2 regions of the Peribacillus sp. CSMR9 genome follow, and region 1 is predicted to be linked to the other one. Evidence: riboswitches for the same ligand, from Rfam matches in the RefSeq annotation. Region 1 holds a riboswitch; the other holds the start of a gene.
The links. A riboswitch is a leader RNA that binds a small molecule or an ion and turns the genes downstream of it on or off. The one in region 1 is predicted to bind S-adenosylmethionine.
Positions count from the first base shown of each region.

Region 1 (8,139 bases):
TATTGGCACCTTCAAGCAAAATGATTGATAATAGTAATCATTACGTTTAAGGTATACCCATATTAACAATGAGGTGATAATAGTGAAACAAGAAATTCATCCCGATTATCGACAAGTAGTATTTATGGATACCAACAGTGGTTATAAATTTTTGACAGGTTCCACGAAAACGTCCAATGAAACGATCGAGTGGGAAGATGGGCAAACGTATCCGTTATTAAAAGTGGAGATCAGTTCAGATACCCACCCTTTTTATACTGGAAAGCAGAAGTTTGCTGAAAAAGGCGGACGGGTGGACCGCTTTTTGGATAAATATAATATGAAGAAATGAAAGAGAGGCCATCGAGAAATCGTTGGCCTTTATTTATTAATAGATTGAAAAAGAATTAAAATGATGCAAACTAGTGGGTGCCCATAATTTATGAGGCACCCATCCTTTAATCATTTTGCAGCAATTGCTTCCCCTTTTGTAATATTTACGAGGGCAACATCGAAATCCTTGATTAGATCGTCCGGATTTTCAAGTCCGACAGAGAGGCGGAGCAAGCTGTTCGTGATGCCTCGCTTTTCCCTTTCATCAGCAGGCATGGCAGCATGGGACATTTTGGCCGGGTAGGATAAAATCGATTCGACCGCTCCAAGGCTTACGGCAAAGACAGGAAGCTCGACAGTGTTCACGAAAGAGCGGAAGACTTCTTCGCTTTCCAATTCAAATGATAGGACCGCCCCTGCACCAAGCGACTGGCCTTGCTGGATTTCGTGCTGTGGATGATCGGCCAGGCCAGGATAATAAACCTTTTTCACCAAAGGCTGCTCATTTAAGTAGGCGGCAATCTTTTCTGCCCCTTTTTGGGAGTGTTCCATTCTAACGGACAAGGTTTTCAGACCTCTCATTACAAGCCAGGCGTCCTGTACACCAAGAACCGCTCCAAAGGAGTTTTGGAGGGAACCGAGTCTTACTGCCAAATCCGGATCTTTTACTACGGCTAGTCCAGCTATCACATCACTATGACCGGATAAAAATTTCGTTGCGCTATGAAGGACAACATCAGCGCCCAGATTCAGTGGTTTTTGTAATGCTGGGGTCAAGAATGTATTATCAACAAAACTTAAGGCACCGGCTTTTTTCGCGATATCACATACTGCTTTAATATCGGTCACTTTAAGTAATGGATTTGAAGGCGTTTCGATGTATATGGCTCTCGTATTTGGCTGAATGGCCGCTTTAATGCTTTCAAGGTCCGTCATGTCAACGAATGTATGCTCAATATTGAAACGCGTCAAAACGTTTGTGACCATCCTGAACGTACCGCCATACACATCTTCGGAAATGACGATATGGTCTCCGGCAGACAACAGCAGGAAAGCTGTTGAAATGGCTGCCATACCTGATGAAAAGGCAAAACCGTGAGTGCCTTCCTCAAGTTCGGCAATGATATCTTCCAGTGCTCCGCGAGTTGGGTTCCCGCTTCTGCTGTAATCATATTTGCCGAATTGATCGATATCGGATTGATGGAAAGTGGATGCGTGCTGAATGGGGACGCTCACACCGCCTGTTGCAGGATCGAATTTATGTTGATTATGAAGTAATTTGGTTTCAAAGCTGAAATCATGAGTGGTCATCGTAGTGCCTCCCTTTTTACATGTGCGAATGCTTGCTGTAAGTCCTGGATCAAATCTTCGCTGTCTTCAATGCCGACGGAGAAGCGCAGCAGGCGATTGCAAACCCCGTTCGCCGTTCTGACTTCAAGCGGTATATCGGCATGTGTTTGTGTAGCAGGATAGGTGATGAAGCTTTCAACCCCTCCAAGGCTTTCTGCAAACGAAATCAATGAGAGTGATTGTAAAAATGGGTTGACCGCCGCTTCATCAATGATACGGAATGAAATCATGCCTCCTCTACCGGGATACAATACATCTGTAACACAATCATGTTCCGACAAGTAATCTACAAGTATCTTGGCATTCTTTTCATGACGTTCCATCCGCAATGCCAGGGTTTTCATTCCGCGCATCAACAGCCAGGAATCAAAGGGGCTCAAGACAGCTCCCATGCCATTATGATGGAAGGCAAGTGCATCACATAATTCAGCGCCGCTAGCAACGATCAGTCCAGCGAGCACATCATTATGACCACCGAGATACTTGGTTGCACTGTGGATCACAATATCTGCTCCAAGCAGGATGGGTTGTTGAATAAGAGGCGTGTAAAAGGTGTTATCAACGATTAACAATAAATTAAATCGTTTGGCCAATGCTGCAACGGCGCTAATGTCCGTTTGCTGCATTAGAGGGTTAGTGGGAGTTTCGATGAAGATGGCTTTCGTGTGAGGAGTGATGGCTTTTTCAATATCCTCCAAACAACAAGTGTTCACATAGTCGCACTTCAATCCCCATTTCTTAAACCCTTGTTCCAACAGACGATATGTACCGCCATAAAGATCTTCGCTGACAATCCATGCATCATCTGATTTAAATAAGGCCAGTATAGTAGAAATGGCTGCCATTCCTGAACTGCAGGCATACCCTTGGTCGCCTTTTTCCAGATCGGCGATGGATCGTTCCAATAGTTGGCGTGTAGGATTACCTGTCCTTGTATAATCAAATCCAGTCGATTGGCCGATTCCTTCATGGCGAAAAGCTGTTGAAAAGTATACTGGCGGATTGACTGTTCCTGTCGCCGTTTCACTGCGATTTCCTAATTGAGCAAGATATGTTTCAGTTTTGTACATAGTTTTCACTGCTCCTTTTTAGTTAAATAAAATAAAAAAAAGTCTTCTTTAAGAAGAAGACTTTGATTAAATAGGGACGAGTCATTCTTCTTATCTTCCAAGTTCACAAACTTGTGGAATTAGCACCTTTTCATTGGTTTGAAACAAATGAAGGTTGCTGAGGTGTCATCGGGCCATTCCCTCTACCTCTCTCGATAAGAGTTTAGATTATTCAATTTCTTTTGAATTTACTATATATATAAAATACTGTCAAGAACATTTTGGATGATAGTGCTTTGATTTTCATGAATAGGGCAATTGGAGACTAGCGGTGTCAACACTTTATGTGTCTAAAAAGAATATCCAAAATTTGCATGGGTCCAGGGATAAACACGATATTAAATGGATTTTAAAGAAAAAGGGGGAGGCTTGGCCGGTTATTTTTGCATTAAAAAAATAAAGTTTGTACAATGTATAGAGAGAAAGAATAATATGACATTATTCATTTCATATACATATGTCTTCGATGAATAGTGCAAACAATAGGAGGAGAACACATGGAATACAGAATCGAACGAGATACGATGGGTGAAGTGAAAGTTCCTGCCGATAAATATTGGGGTGCACAAACGGAGAGAAGCCGTAACAATTTCAAAATCGGTAACGAAAAAATGCCGATTGAATTAGTTCGTGCATTTGCATACGTTAAACAAGCTGCGGCAAAGGTGAACTTTGATCTTGGCGATCTTTCGGAGGTTAAAAAGAATGCCATCGTTAAGATTTGCGACGAAATCCTTGAAGGTACGCTTGATGAACATTTCCCACTTGTAGTTTGGCAAACGGGAAGCGGTACGCAAAGTAATATGAACGTGAATGAAGTGGTCGCTAACAAAGGGAATGAATGGTTAAAAGAAAATGGTGAATCCGAAACCCTTCACCCGAATGATGACGTTAACAAGGCACAAAGCTCCAATGATACTTTCCCGACCGCCATGCATATTGCAGCCTTTATGGAAGTCGCTGAAAAATTGGTTCCTGCCATCAAAGCACTTCGTGATACTTTCGATTCAAAAGAAAAAGAATTTTGGGATGTCGTGAAAATTGGCCGGACACATCTTCAAGATGCAACACCACTGACTTTGGGACAAGAAATTTCCGGTTGGAAAGCGATGCTCGATAAAGATCTCGCGATGATTCAGGAAAGCAGCCAAAAATTATTGAACCTGGCCCTAGGCGGAACGGCTGTAGGAACGGGAATCAATACAAAAAAAGAATTCCCAGGACTTTCGGCCAAACAAATTGCAGCAGATACAGGACATCCCTTCGTCACTTCGGATAATAAGTTCCATGCATTGACAAGCCATAACGAAATCGTCTACGCACACGGTGCGTTGAAAGCATTGGCAGCGGATTTAATGAAAATTGCGAACGATGTCAGATGGCTGGCAAGTGGCCCTAGAAGCGGAATCGGCGAAATTGCCATTCCTGAAAACGAGCCAGGCAGCTCCATCATGCCAGGTAAAGTCAATCCTACACAAAGTGAAGCGCTTACCATGATTGCGACACAAATCGTGGGTAACGATGCTACGATTGGCTTTGCAGCAAGCCAAGGTAACTTTGAACTGAATGTATTCAAACCAGTCATCATCTATAACTTCCTGCAAACGGTGAAATTATTGACGGAAGGCATTCACTCTTTCAACATTAATTGTGCAGTTGGCATCACTGCAAATGAAGATAAAATCAAAGAAAATGTAGACCGTTCACTTATGTTGGTAACAGCATTGAACCCGCATATTGGTTATGAAAAAGCAGCCAAGATCGCCAAAACTGCATTCAAGGACAACTCTACGTTAAAAGAAGCGGCGTTGAAATTAGAATTCCTGACGGAAGCTGAATTCAAAGCATGGGTAGATCCTGCTGACATGGTTAATAAATAATTGCATAGGAGTGCCCTCCCGTTGGTTTTAGGGAGGGTGTTCCCATATGTTAAAATAATGGAATCAGCAAATAATGAAATCATAAGTATCGGGGACAGGAGGAAAAACAATGTCTTTATGCCCGCTTTGCAACGGTCTAAGAAAAATTCATGTAAATTGCCCGGAGTGCAGCAGTGATCTTGATGATAAAGGGAAATTCATGGATTACGCTGATGATTACAGTGCTTATATGGATATCGACACACTTAAAGAAAACGACGGATACCCTCAATCCCTTCAAAAAGGCCAATGCCCGCATCTCATGAAATGCTCTGAATGCGGACATGATGAAGTGGTTTTGGTCCAGGAATAGGATTTGCCCCTTAGATATTATTTGAATAAACGAAAAAGACCCATTCATGAACGGGTCTTTTTGCGTTTAATTAGCAGATAACTTCATGCTTTCCTGCATCTGTTCATCTTCTTCAACTAAAATGCGATGTTCGGTCCCTTTATCGAAAAAGTGGGCTTTATTCATGTCAAGGGCAAGTTTGATTTTCTCGCCTGCCTGGATAATATTCTTGGCATCGACCCGTGCGACGAAGTCCTGCCCCTCTAATGTGGAGTAAAGCATGATCTCCGCGCCCATGAGCTCGGCTACATCAATTTGGGTTGTGAATGTTGTGTTTGGGGACTCCGTGAAGTAAACTCCTTCATTATGGAAATCCTCCGGACGGATGCCAAGGATTATATCTTTTCCGACATATCCTTGATCACGCAGCATTTTCATCTTCAATTCTGGTATTTCTAGCGTTTGTGCACCAATTTTAATCGTGCCTTCTTTTAATGTTCCGGTGAAGAAGTTCATGGCAGGCGATCCGATAAAACCGCCGACGAAAACGTTAATGGGTTTCTCGTAAACGTCCTTTGGTGCACCGACCTGTTGGATGATACCATCTTTCATTACGACAAGACGTGTCGCCATTGTCATTGCCTCTGTTTGGTCATGTGTGACATATATCGTCGTGGTGTCCAGCCGTTTATGTAGTTTAGCGATTTCCGCCCGCATTTGAACCCGCAGCTTTGCGTCGAGATTGGATAGTGGCTCATCCATCAAAAAAACCTTTGCGTCCCTTACAATTGCACGGCCAAGTGCCACACGCTGGCGCTGACCACCGGAAAGGGCTTTAGGTTTCCTGTTTAGCAGCTCTTCAAGTCCGAGGATCCTTGCAGCATCATTGACCCTTTGCTTGATTTCCGCTTTTGGTGTTTTCCTGAGCTTCAATCCAAATGCCATATTGTCATAGACGGACATATGGGGATATAAGGCGTAGTTCTGGAAAACCATCGCAATATCACGATCTTTCGGAGGGACATCATTGACTCGCTTGCCGTCTATATATAAATCCCCTTGGGAAATGTCTTCCAGTCCGGCAATCATCCTTAATGTCGTCGATTTACCGCAACCTGAAGGTCCCACAAAAACTATGAATTCCTTATCGGCAACACGAAGGTTGAAGTCTTTAACAGCCGTTACCTTTTTATCATAAATCTTGAATATATGATCTAATATTAACTCTGCCATGAAAAATCCCCCTTTTAAACTCCTGATTACTTGTACTAATTAACTATAGTCTAAGCTATCAGTTTAGAAAAAAGTATGGGCACATTGCACAAAAATGGATGATGATCCCTGTTTTTGATGAAAATTAATCATTCATTAATATAATCAAGTACGCGGTCAAGGCGTGACGAAAGTTTCTAATATCGAGACCAGTTCTTTCAGTGAATTTATCTATCCGGTATTGTAAGCTGTTCCGATGTATATAAAGCTGTTTGGCGGCATAGGTAGCATTGGAGTTACATTCGATATACGTTTTAATCGTTTTGATAAGTTCAGTATCCTGTTTGGTCTTGCCGAGAATCTCATTGATATACCACTTTGAATTCGTAACGGATAGGTCATTTATTAAAGAATGGGGGATGATGTCTGCCAAATCAGCCACCTTTAGATCCGGCAGATGTACTTGTGCCAAATCAAAACATTTTTTCTCCTGATTCCTATGATGATGCAGGTATTGATTTACTGGGTGAAAGCGCCCGGTGAACATTCGGGTCTTTACATAAAAGTCACTTTCAAGCGTGGAAGAAATGGCGATTAGTTCTTTATTTGATAAAGATTCATCCTTGTCCGTTTCAATTAAGATTCCTGCCGTTTCATTTTCCCAGACAATGGCTGCGTCAGATGGAACGAAAGCGAGGAAGGCGTCTTCAAAATCGGAGTGGGAATAATCAGCATGAGTTAGCTTGAAATGAATGAATCGAACATTCTCCCAGCTTGTTAAAGGCAATGGTGCATTCGGTTCGGATAAAAAAGTTTTCCATGATGTGCCTGGAAACGTATTGAGGTTATTTTGGTTTATGGAAGGAACAAAAAGCAGTTCCAATAAACGGATTTCTTCAGCTGTGATTTCTGAACGGGGAATGCCAAGTATACTTCTTGAGTCTTCGAACCAAACATAGTCAGTAAAATCATTAGTATCCTTTTTATTGGTAAGAGCGTTCGGGAATTTTTGTTTGAGATTTTCAAGCATCGTTTCCACCTTCTTTCTCCCTTTCCATATCATTATAGCGAAAAAGAATAAAGTTCAAAAGAATAGGATATTGCCAGTTTTTCCGAGAAGGGAAAGTGCATTCCTTCTAGGTAAAGACGCGTAATAAATATTTTCTGTTCGGCAGAAAATTTAGCCATAGAAAAACACCCCGTAAATGTTAGTTTGGTGTCTAACATTTACGGGGCAGTTCAAGTTTGCCTACAGTTTTTTTATGGCTTGTAATTTGAACGTTGATTGGAACAAAAGGCACTTGCTTTCCGCGGGTGGTCCGCCCTCGGCTTGCGCCTGCTTTTTGTTCCGTGCTTTTCGTTAAAAACCATTCCTCTAAAAATGGGCTAAATGACAATTATCAAGCCTTTCCATCCAGGTTAATTATTCCATTATTTTCTTGTCAAAAGGGTAAAGAGATAATACATTTATTATAATAATGTGAAAAAGGCATATAAAACTATTTTTTCCAATAATGGGGAGGAAATGCATGATAGAGATAAAGACAGTAAATGATGTGGTTTGTGTGCACGGGACTCCTAGCGGCAAGTCGGGGATGAGTGTCTATGTTTTTTTAACGGATGGTCTATTGATAGATACAGGTGCACAGATATTATTGGAAGGGCTTGTTCCATTCTATGAGTCCGCAGACTTCGATTTAGTGGCGCTGACACACTATCATGAGGACCATACGGGGGGCGCAGCCTGGATAATGGAACATAAAAAGGTTCCGATATTCATTCATCCGATGTCGGTCGATGCTTGTGCGAAGGATGCTGAATATCCTGAGTATCGCAAAAAATTTTGGGGGAAGAGAGACGCCTTTAAGGCTGATCCGCTAGGGAAGGCCATTCATTCCCGCACCCAAAAGTGGGAGCCGATTTTTACCCCTGGTCATGCGAAGGA
Region 1 covers NZ_JAOPHO010000063.1:8,759-16,897, forward strand. The annotation lists gene N9I19_RS20165 (type B 50S ribosomal protein L31) at 83-331, shown strand; gene metC (cystathionine beta-lyase) at 442-1,623, opposite strand; gene N9I19_RS20175 (methionine biosynthesis PLP-dependent protein) at 1,620-2,732, opposite strand; SAM riboswitch class I at 2,820-2,933, opposite strand; gene fumC (class II fumarate hydratase) at 3,269-4,651, shown strand; gene N9I19_RS20185 (hypothetical protein) at 4,761-5,003, shown strand; gene N9I19_RS20190 (ABC transporter ATP-binding protein) at 5,070-6,215, opposite strand; gene N9I19_RS20195 (PucR family transcriptional regulator) at 6,340-7,224, opposite strand; gene N9I19_RS20200 (MBL fold metallo-hydrolase) at 7,724-8,139, shown strand, end outside.

Region 2 (8,139 bases), on a different contig from region 1:
GTAATGTGCAAGCTGTTATTTTTGATTATGAAACAGGGAAAATGTATGGAGGAGCCGACAATACGAGAGAAGGAACTGTTCAAGGAGTGTATGATGTTTCCTATAAAGCTAAAAAGCCAAAAGAAATAAAAGAAGAAAAGAAAGGACCGTTTACCTTAAAGGTTAATGGAGCCGTTTATCCTTATACAGCTGAACAAATGAAACTGATAGATGAAAAACCCTATATTCAATCAGACAAATTGCTACTTGGATTGGGTGTAATTGGAGCAGGTGACTTAGAAACATATGAACCAGATAAAAAATCGTATTTACCGGTGTTAAAAGTAGCGAAATCTTTAGGATATAAAACAAAATGGAACGAAACAGACAAAGAGGCACTATTGGAAAAAGATCCTGCGGATTTTGAAGATCCCGACGATGATGGTAGCGTCACGAATTGATTTCCTCCTGACTAATATAACCAGTCCAGACAGGGATTCCTTTAAAAAGATGTAAAGAAGGAAATTGGGAAGTGAAACGGTCCAGACTAATGATATTCCCCTTGTGCATTGTGCAGAAGGGGAATATTTTTTTGTGCATTTTTCAGTGAAGTTTTGCTTTTTTAGTTAGTCGCTTCTATCACTCTCATTAAAAAAGCGATGTATCTCCTCAACTAATTTACATACCGCAGGTGACAGATATCGATCTTTCAAGTAGGCCAGGTATACAGTCCTTTCCAAAAAATTAGATTCTATTGCACGGATTGCAGTATCGGTTGTTGTAACGGATTTTACATAGCTTTCCGGTAAAATTGTAACACCAAGTCCTTCTTCCACCAAACTGCAAGCTGTTTCAAGTCTTTCTATTTCGTAAATAATATTGGGAAGTTCCTTTTCATTATTGAATGCTTTTAAGATATCATCTCTTGTTTGAAATCCAGTTGTACTGATGATCAATTCTTTCTTTGCAAGGTCTTGGAAAGTGATAGACTCTTTTTCGTTTAATTCGTCATCTTTATGGACCAAAAGCACGAATTTTTCATTGTATAGGGGTGCAGATATGATTTTCTCATGGTTAATTGGCTGGTTCGTGATGGTGAAATGAACATTAAACCGATTTAACGATTCGATAACCTTTTCTTCCCCCAATATTTCCCTGACTTTGAAATGAATATTAGGATAATTGATTTTAAAATTCCTGATTATCTTCGGGAACCAGATTTTGAATGATTCAATGGAACCTATAGATATTGTTCCACTTCCAACATGCTTCATCTCCTCAAGTTCCACTTGAAAATTATTGAATCTTCTTAACAAATCCGCAGATCTCGTATAAAAAATCCCCCCTGCTTCCGTAAGCTCAAGTCCCCTTGTATTACGTTCCAAAAGCTGAAAACCAACTTCTTTTTCTAATTTCATTATGGCATTACTTAAGGAAGGTTGAGATATATGCAGTATTTTAGCAGCTTTAGAGTAATTCTTTTCCTGGACAACGGTAGTGAAATAACGTAGTTGGCGAAGATCCATATATTCTCCTTTCTATAGTTTAAAACTATAGATATATTAAAATTTTGTATTGGTAATTATATATTATCTCAATTATAATTTTAAAAAAAGATATTTCAGAATTTTTTTAATAAAGGAGAAATTATGTATAATAAACCGATTTTAGATTATTGGAATGGAAGGGTTGATTCCCATTCTGAAATGGACAGCTTCAGGTACCACCAAAGAGTGCGTTTGTCACCGATTTCGGAATTAAACACCTCTCCCAAAGCATCCAGAACCTTTGGAATGATTGGCTTCAAATGTGATGAAGGCGTCAAAAGAAATAAAGGCAGGATTGGTGCTGCAGAGGGTCCTGATCATATAAGGCAGTCCTTGGCGAAATTACCATGTCATTTATCCCCCCAAACCGAGCTGGTGGATGCTGGAAATGTAATCTGTGAAGGTTCAGAGATGGAGGATGCCCAAGCTCAACTGGGATCAGCTGTTGCCCAGATATTGGAGAGTAAAGCGATTCCTATCATACTTGGCGGAGGACATGAAACCCTTTATGGTCATTATCTTGGGATAAGGAAATACGTTGGACCAAAGGCTAGATTGGGGATTATTAATATTGATGCTCACTTTGATATGAGGCCTTATGAAAAAGAAAGTTCATCAGGAACGATGTTTAAACAGATTTTGGACGAAGATCAAAGTTGTGGATATTTATGTGTCGGAATTCAGAAACAGGGAAATACGAAGGCCCTGTTTAAAACTGCTGAGAGGAGTAAGGTCGACTACATATTGGAAGAAGAGCTGTCATTGAACGAAATGAATGAAACCAAGCAGCGGATAAATGAATTCGTTAAAAAAAATGACTTCATCATTCTTACATTATGTACTGACGTTATTGATTCAGCCTACGCACCAGGGGTAAGTGCACCCTCTCCATTTGGACTGAATCCGAAATTGGTCCGTGCGATTATTAGGCATGTCGTATCAAACGAAAAGATCCTCTCCTTTGATATCGCGGAAGTGAATCCTTCGTTGGACGAAAATAATAAAACCGTTACATTGGCAGCACATTTAATAAATGAGGTATTGCTGCATTTTAAATAATAAATTATACATCTGGGGGCAGACATACGATGAATCTGGAATTAAATCAAATCACGACTTTATTTCTCGCCGTATCACTGCTTTTGGCGGGTGGACTGTTAATTAGGAAGATCCCCATCCTTAAAAGGTTTTGCATACCGGCTCCAGTAGTGGGAGGATGATTGTTCGCGATACTTGTGACAATCTTCAGACAGGCTGGATTGATCAATTTAACATTGGATACTACTTTACAAAGCCTTTTTATGCTTACTTTCTTTACAACTGTAGGGTTAGGGGCAAGCTTTAAACTTGTTAAGCTAGGTGGGAAACTGCTCGTCATTTACTGGCTGGCTTGTGGCGCCCTGGCTCTTTTTCAGAGTATGATAGGAGTTTCACTTGCAACTATACTTGATTTAGAGCCTTTATTAGGAGTAGTAATGGGCCCCATCTCGATGGAAGGAGGCCATGGGGCAGCTACTGCATTTGGCGGGACAATTGAAGATCTTGGGGTTAGTTCCGCTTTATCCATTGGACTTGCAGCAGCAACCTTTGGCTTGGTTGCAGGCGGGTTAGCTGGTGGTCCATCCGTTAAATATTTAATCACTAAGTATAAATTACAGCCATCCGAAGCGGATATTAATGATGAAGTGGCAGCAGCCGTGGAAACGAACGGAGATTCATCCAAAGGGATCAACGCCCAAAACTTCATGATCCAGATTCTGATCATAACATTCTGTATGGCAGCAGGTTCTTACTTAGGAGAGCTTTTCTCGAGTTCAACCGGTTTTGTTTTGCCGAGCTATGTAGGAGCAATGTTTGTAGCAGTTATCGTTAGAAATATTCTTGATGGTTTTAAAAGAGAAGCTGTGGATATGAAAAGCATCGATCTTATCGGAGACATAACATTGGGAATCTTTCTATCTATGGCCTTAATGAGCATAAAACTATGGGAAGTGGCCAATTTGGCATTGCCGATGCTTCTAATTGTTTTCGTCCAGGTATTTTTCATAGTACTACTTGGTACATTGGTATTATTCAGATTACTAGGTAAGAATTATGATGCAGCTGTCATGGTTGGTGGCTTTATCGGACATGGATTAGGGGCAACTCCCAACGCAATGGCAAATATGTCTGCCATTACAGGTCAATTTGGTCCTTCGAGAAGGGCATTTCTTATCGTACCGATCGTAGGGGCATTCCTCATCGACCTTTTTGCTATCCCTATTATCATTACCAGTATAAATTTGTTGAAGTGAAAAACCTTCTGACCAGGCTGTCTTTGATTTTATTCAGGGACAGTCTTTTTTATCTATATGTTATGTTGAATGCAAATGGAAGATTAGAAGCTTCCTTTACTATGAAATGAGGATCTCGGATTGGTTCGGGTGATAAAGCTTAAACGTAATCAAGTTTAATGGAACCACTCTAGGCTCCTCATTAGTGGATTAACCACGACTCTGCTAAAGGTCAATAATGATACTTGGAGGTTTTTGGTTTATAATAACAACCATCTAACATTAGAGGGGGGATCCTATGAATGAATATAATGTAACGGTCAGGAATGGCAGTACCTTAATTTTGTCGGAAATCATTAAAGCTGAAGATGAAAGAGAGGTCCTTGGAACACTTTTGATTTCCAGCGAATTATTCAATCAACCATTTACCGACATCAGGATTTTAGAACGCTGATTTGTACCAGCCCGTTCCATTTGTTACACTGTAATAAATCTTAAAACGGTAGGCGATATTATGTGCGGACGTTTCACCCTTTTCACTGACATTGAAGAAATAAAAGACCGGTTCGATATTCAAGGATCATTTGATGAAGAATACCAATTCAGTTACAATATTGCACCTTCCCACTCCGTGCTATCCGTCATTAATGACGGGGCTAGGAATCGACTTGGATATCTTCGGTGGGGACTCATTCCTTTTTGGGCAAAAGATGAAAAAGTGGGCTACAAAATGATCAATGCCAGAGCGGAATCCATTGCTGAGAAGGCAAGCTTCAAGAATGCGTATAAGAAGAAACGATGCTTGATAATCGCTGATTCCTTTTATGAGTGGAAGAAGGAACCCGAGCGAAAAATACCCATGCGAATAAAGCTTAAGAATCATGCTCCATTTGGTATGGCCGGTCTCTGGGAATCCTGGAAATCTCGAGAGGGCATCAACATTTATTCGTGCTCAGTTATAACGACCGTTCCTAATGAGCTAATGACCAGCATTCATGATCGTATGCCTGTCATCCTAAAACCTGAAGATGAAAAAGATTGGTTGAATCCATCCATTAATGATCCTGCATATCTGCAGCAGTATTTAAAATCATTCGATCCTGAACAGATGGAAGCATTTGAGGTATCGACTGATGTGAACTCAACTAAAAATAATTCACCTAACCTAATACAACAAATTTGCTGAGAGGTCCTTTCTTTAGACCTCTTTTTATTTTTAGTTCCTTCCTGATAAAAGACAGGATTTGGATCATAGTATAACAAGTAAATCATTATTGAAAAAACCTTATTTACTGCACCTGTAAAAGGCCCTTTATAATATTAAGGTCCACATGTGAAATACTTTAAAACTAAACCTTGCGAAAATACATAAAATGCTGTACTCTTATATTTGCTTTTCAATATGGCTTTCGATGTCACTTTCACAAACTCAGATGGTTTCGGCGAGTTTCCAGTCTGGTACTTTTCTGGTGGATATCGTAATATTTGATAAATTATATAATTTAGATCTTCTTATCAAGAGAGACGGAGGGACTGGCCCGAAGATGTCTCGGCAGCAGACTTAATAGGAGTGCTGTGCCAAATCCAGCAGGCTAATTTTTGCCTGAAAGATAAGGGGGGCGTTTTTTATAAATTAAAAGACCTCTTCTTGTTGTTTAAAGGAAGAGGTCTTTTTTTATGCCGACAGTTTTAAAGCTGTTGATTCCATTATTGGGCATATCAGGTTATTATTAGCGTTATTTGCAAAAACTGTTAAAAGAATAAAGGCTGTGACATATGTCATGCGAAAAATAAAAAGAGGTGTTCATCATGAGTGCAAACAATAAAGGGAATCCCTGGGCATTGATCCCATTTGTCGTTTTTTTAATTTTATTTATTGGCTCCGGAATCATCACTAAAGATTTTTATTCATTTCCGGTGATTGTTGCGATTTCTATCGCATCAGCAGCTGCATTGGCAATGAATCGGAAAGAGACTTTCAATGAAAAGGTTGAAATCTTCTGTAAAGGTGCCGGGGACTCCAATATCATGTTAATGGTTATCATTTTCCTTTTGGCTGGCGCTTTTTCCAAGGTTGCAAATGGCATGGGGGCAGTTGAATCAACAGTGAATCTTGCCTTGGCTGTTTTTCCGCAAAATCTATTGATGGTAGGGATTTTCATTATTGCTTGTTTTATTTCTTTATCTATGGGGACAAGCATGGGAACGATTGTTGCCCTAGCACCTATTGGGGTTGGAATTAGTGAGCAAACAGATATTTCGCTTGCCCTTTCAATGGCGGCCGTTATTGGTGGTGCGATGTTTGGGGATAATCTATCCTTCATTTCGGATACAACAATCGCTGCAGTGCGGACACAGGGAACAAAAATGAAGGATAAGTTTAAAGTGAATTTTTTCATCGTTTTACCTGCCGCCATCATCACATGTGCCATCCTTGGAATTTTAACAATGGGTGAACAAGCCGACATTTCCCAACATGCTTATAATTGGGTGAAGATCGTTCCATATCTTTGCGTATTGATCACCGCATTGGCAGGAGTGAATGTGTTTCTGGTCCTTTCCATCGGGATCGTATTTGCCGGAATTATCGGCTTGGCTGATGGAAGTTATCAACCGTTGGGTGTCATTCAAAAAGTTGGGGAAGGAATGGCGGGAATGTATGAAATCTCCTTTCTTGCCATTTTAATAGCAGGTATGGTAGCTGTCATCAAACATAATGGTGGCATCGATTATTTACTCCACCTTGTGACCCGAAATAGCAAATCAAAAAAAGGAGCGGAATTCAGCATTGCCGGGCTTGTTGGTTTGACGAACCTTTCAACGGCAAATAATACGATTTCGATTATCATTGCTGGGCCGCTAGCCAAAAATATTGCCGAGAAATATGGGATTGATCCACGTAAATCGGCGAGCTTACTTGACGTTTTTGCGTGTAGCATCCAAGGGTTGATTCCATATGGGGCACAGCTGCTTGTTGCAGCAGGGGTAGCAAAGATTTCCCCTATAAGCATCTTGCCATATTCATATTACCCAATACTTATTGGACTTTGTGGAATCGTTGCCATCTTGATTGGTTTTCCACGGTTTCAGCCGGGAAATGATGAAGCGAAGAAACGTACTTCTTAAAATGAGAATAATTTTGAAACAACACCCTGAATCATTGGATTCAGGGTGTTGTTTGTATGGTTAAAATACTATAGGAAAAAAACAATAAAAAACGCGAAGTCATCCTCGCTCTTATGCATGATAAATGCTAATCAATGTTTAGAAAGTAACAAAGTCGCTCCTCATCTGAACTATAAATTCGAATTCTCCTGCTTGATATTTCTTTAATTTATGGAACCAACTTTTGCCCATCATCAAAATAACTGCCTAATTCAGGTCCATATTGATGAACGACGGAAAATCCACGTTCCTCCTTCATTTCCACAAAATCACGAAACTCAGGTTGTACCATCGCACCATTTTAAAAAATATGTCTGTTTGATAATGTTTCACTTGAACAAATATTTCGTTTCCATACCGATCAGTCATATTTTCAGTATGTCCAAGATTTAGAGATTACATGGAAGTGTGTTGAACGGAAAAATGAGTCGTTATGAATAGAAGACAACACCAACTAATCCAGAAAGAATAAGGACATAAGCTGGATGCCATCGTAATTTCAATAAGGCAAATAATGATAATCCAAAAACAAGTAATAAGCTTATCGTATGCCATGAAAAGTTCATAGCTATCATATGATTGGAAATGGCAAAACTTATCGCTGCAAAAAGGATTAAACTAGTGACAATGGGTCTTAGTCCATAAAACATCGATTGAATAATTGGATAATGATTCAATTTGCTGAAGAAGGTGGCTATAACGATTATGACTATAATTGCAGGAAGCAGGATTCCGAGAGCAGATGATATGGCTCCTGCTAATCCAGCAGTCGAATAGCCAACGAGAATGGCACTATTGGTGGTGATAGGACCTGGGGACATGCCGGAAATGGCGATTACATCGGTAAATTGTTGTGTCGTCATCCAACCATGCTGTGAGACTTCCGATCCTATTACGGGAATCATGGCGTATCCCCCGCCAAACGATACAAATCCGATAATAAAGAAGGTGCTAAACAACTCCCACAATTCCATCATAATTTATCCCACGCTTTCTTGAAAATTAGTTTAAACCGATAACAGGGAAATATCGCCCACCTTTCATGGACCTATATGCCTGCACCCATGAAATATTCGAAATCATTCTCTTCTTCTTTCTTTTCTTTTCGGTCCATGTTTATTTTGTAACCTAATTTCCTCTTAATAGAGATGGTCACAACACCTGCTATCGCGCCT
Region 2 covers NZ_JAOPHO010000014.1:10,696-18,834, forward strand. The annotation lists gene ggt (gamma-glutamyltransferase) at 1-440, shown strand, start outside; gene N9I19_RS09365 (LysR family transcriptional regulator) at 606-1,505, opposite strand; gene hutG (formimidoylglutamase) at 1,629-2,585, shown strand; partial or broken gene gltS (sodium/glutamate symporter) at 2,615-3,820, shown strand; gene N9I19_RS09380 (hypothetical protein) at 4,098-4,253, shown strand; gene N9I19_RS09385 (SOS response-associated peptidase) at 4,314-4,985, shown strand; SAM riboswitch class I at 5,309-5,416, shown strand; gene N9I19_RS09390 (Na+/H+ antiporter NhaC family protein) at 5,609-6,925, shown strand; gene N9I19_RS25215 (hypothetical protein) at 7,134-7,256, opposite strand; gene N9I19_RS09400 (chromate transporter) at 7,396-7,941, opposite strand; gene N9I19_RS09405 (chromate transporter) at 8,013-8,139, opposite strand, start outside.
Region 2: another riboswitch for S-adenosylmethionine. It lies ahead of N9I19_RS09390 (Na+/H+ antiporter NhaC family protein); the one in region 1 lies ahead of N9I19_RS20175 (methionine biosynthesis PLP-dependent protein).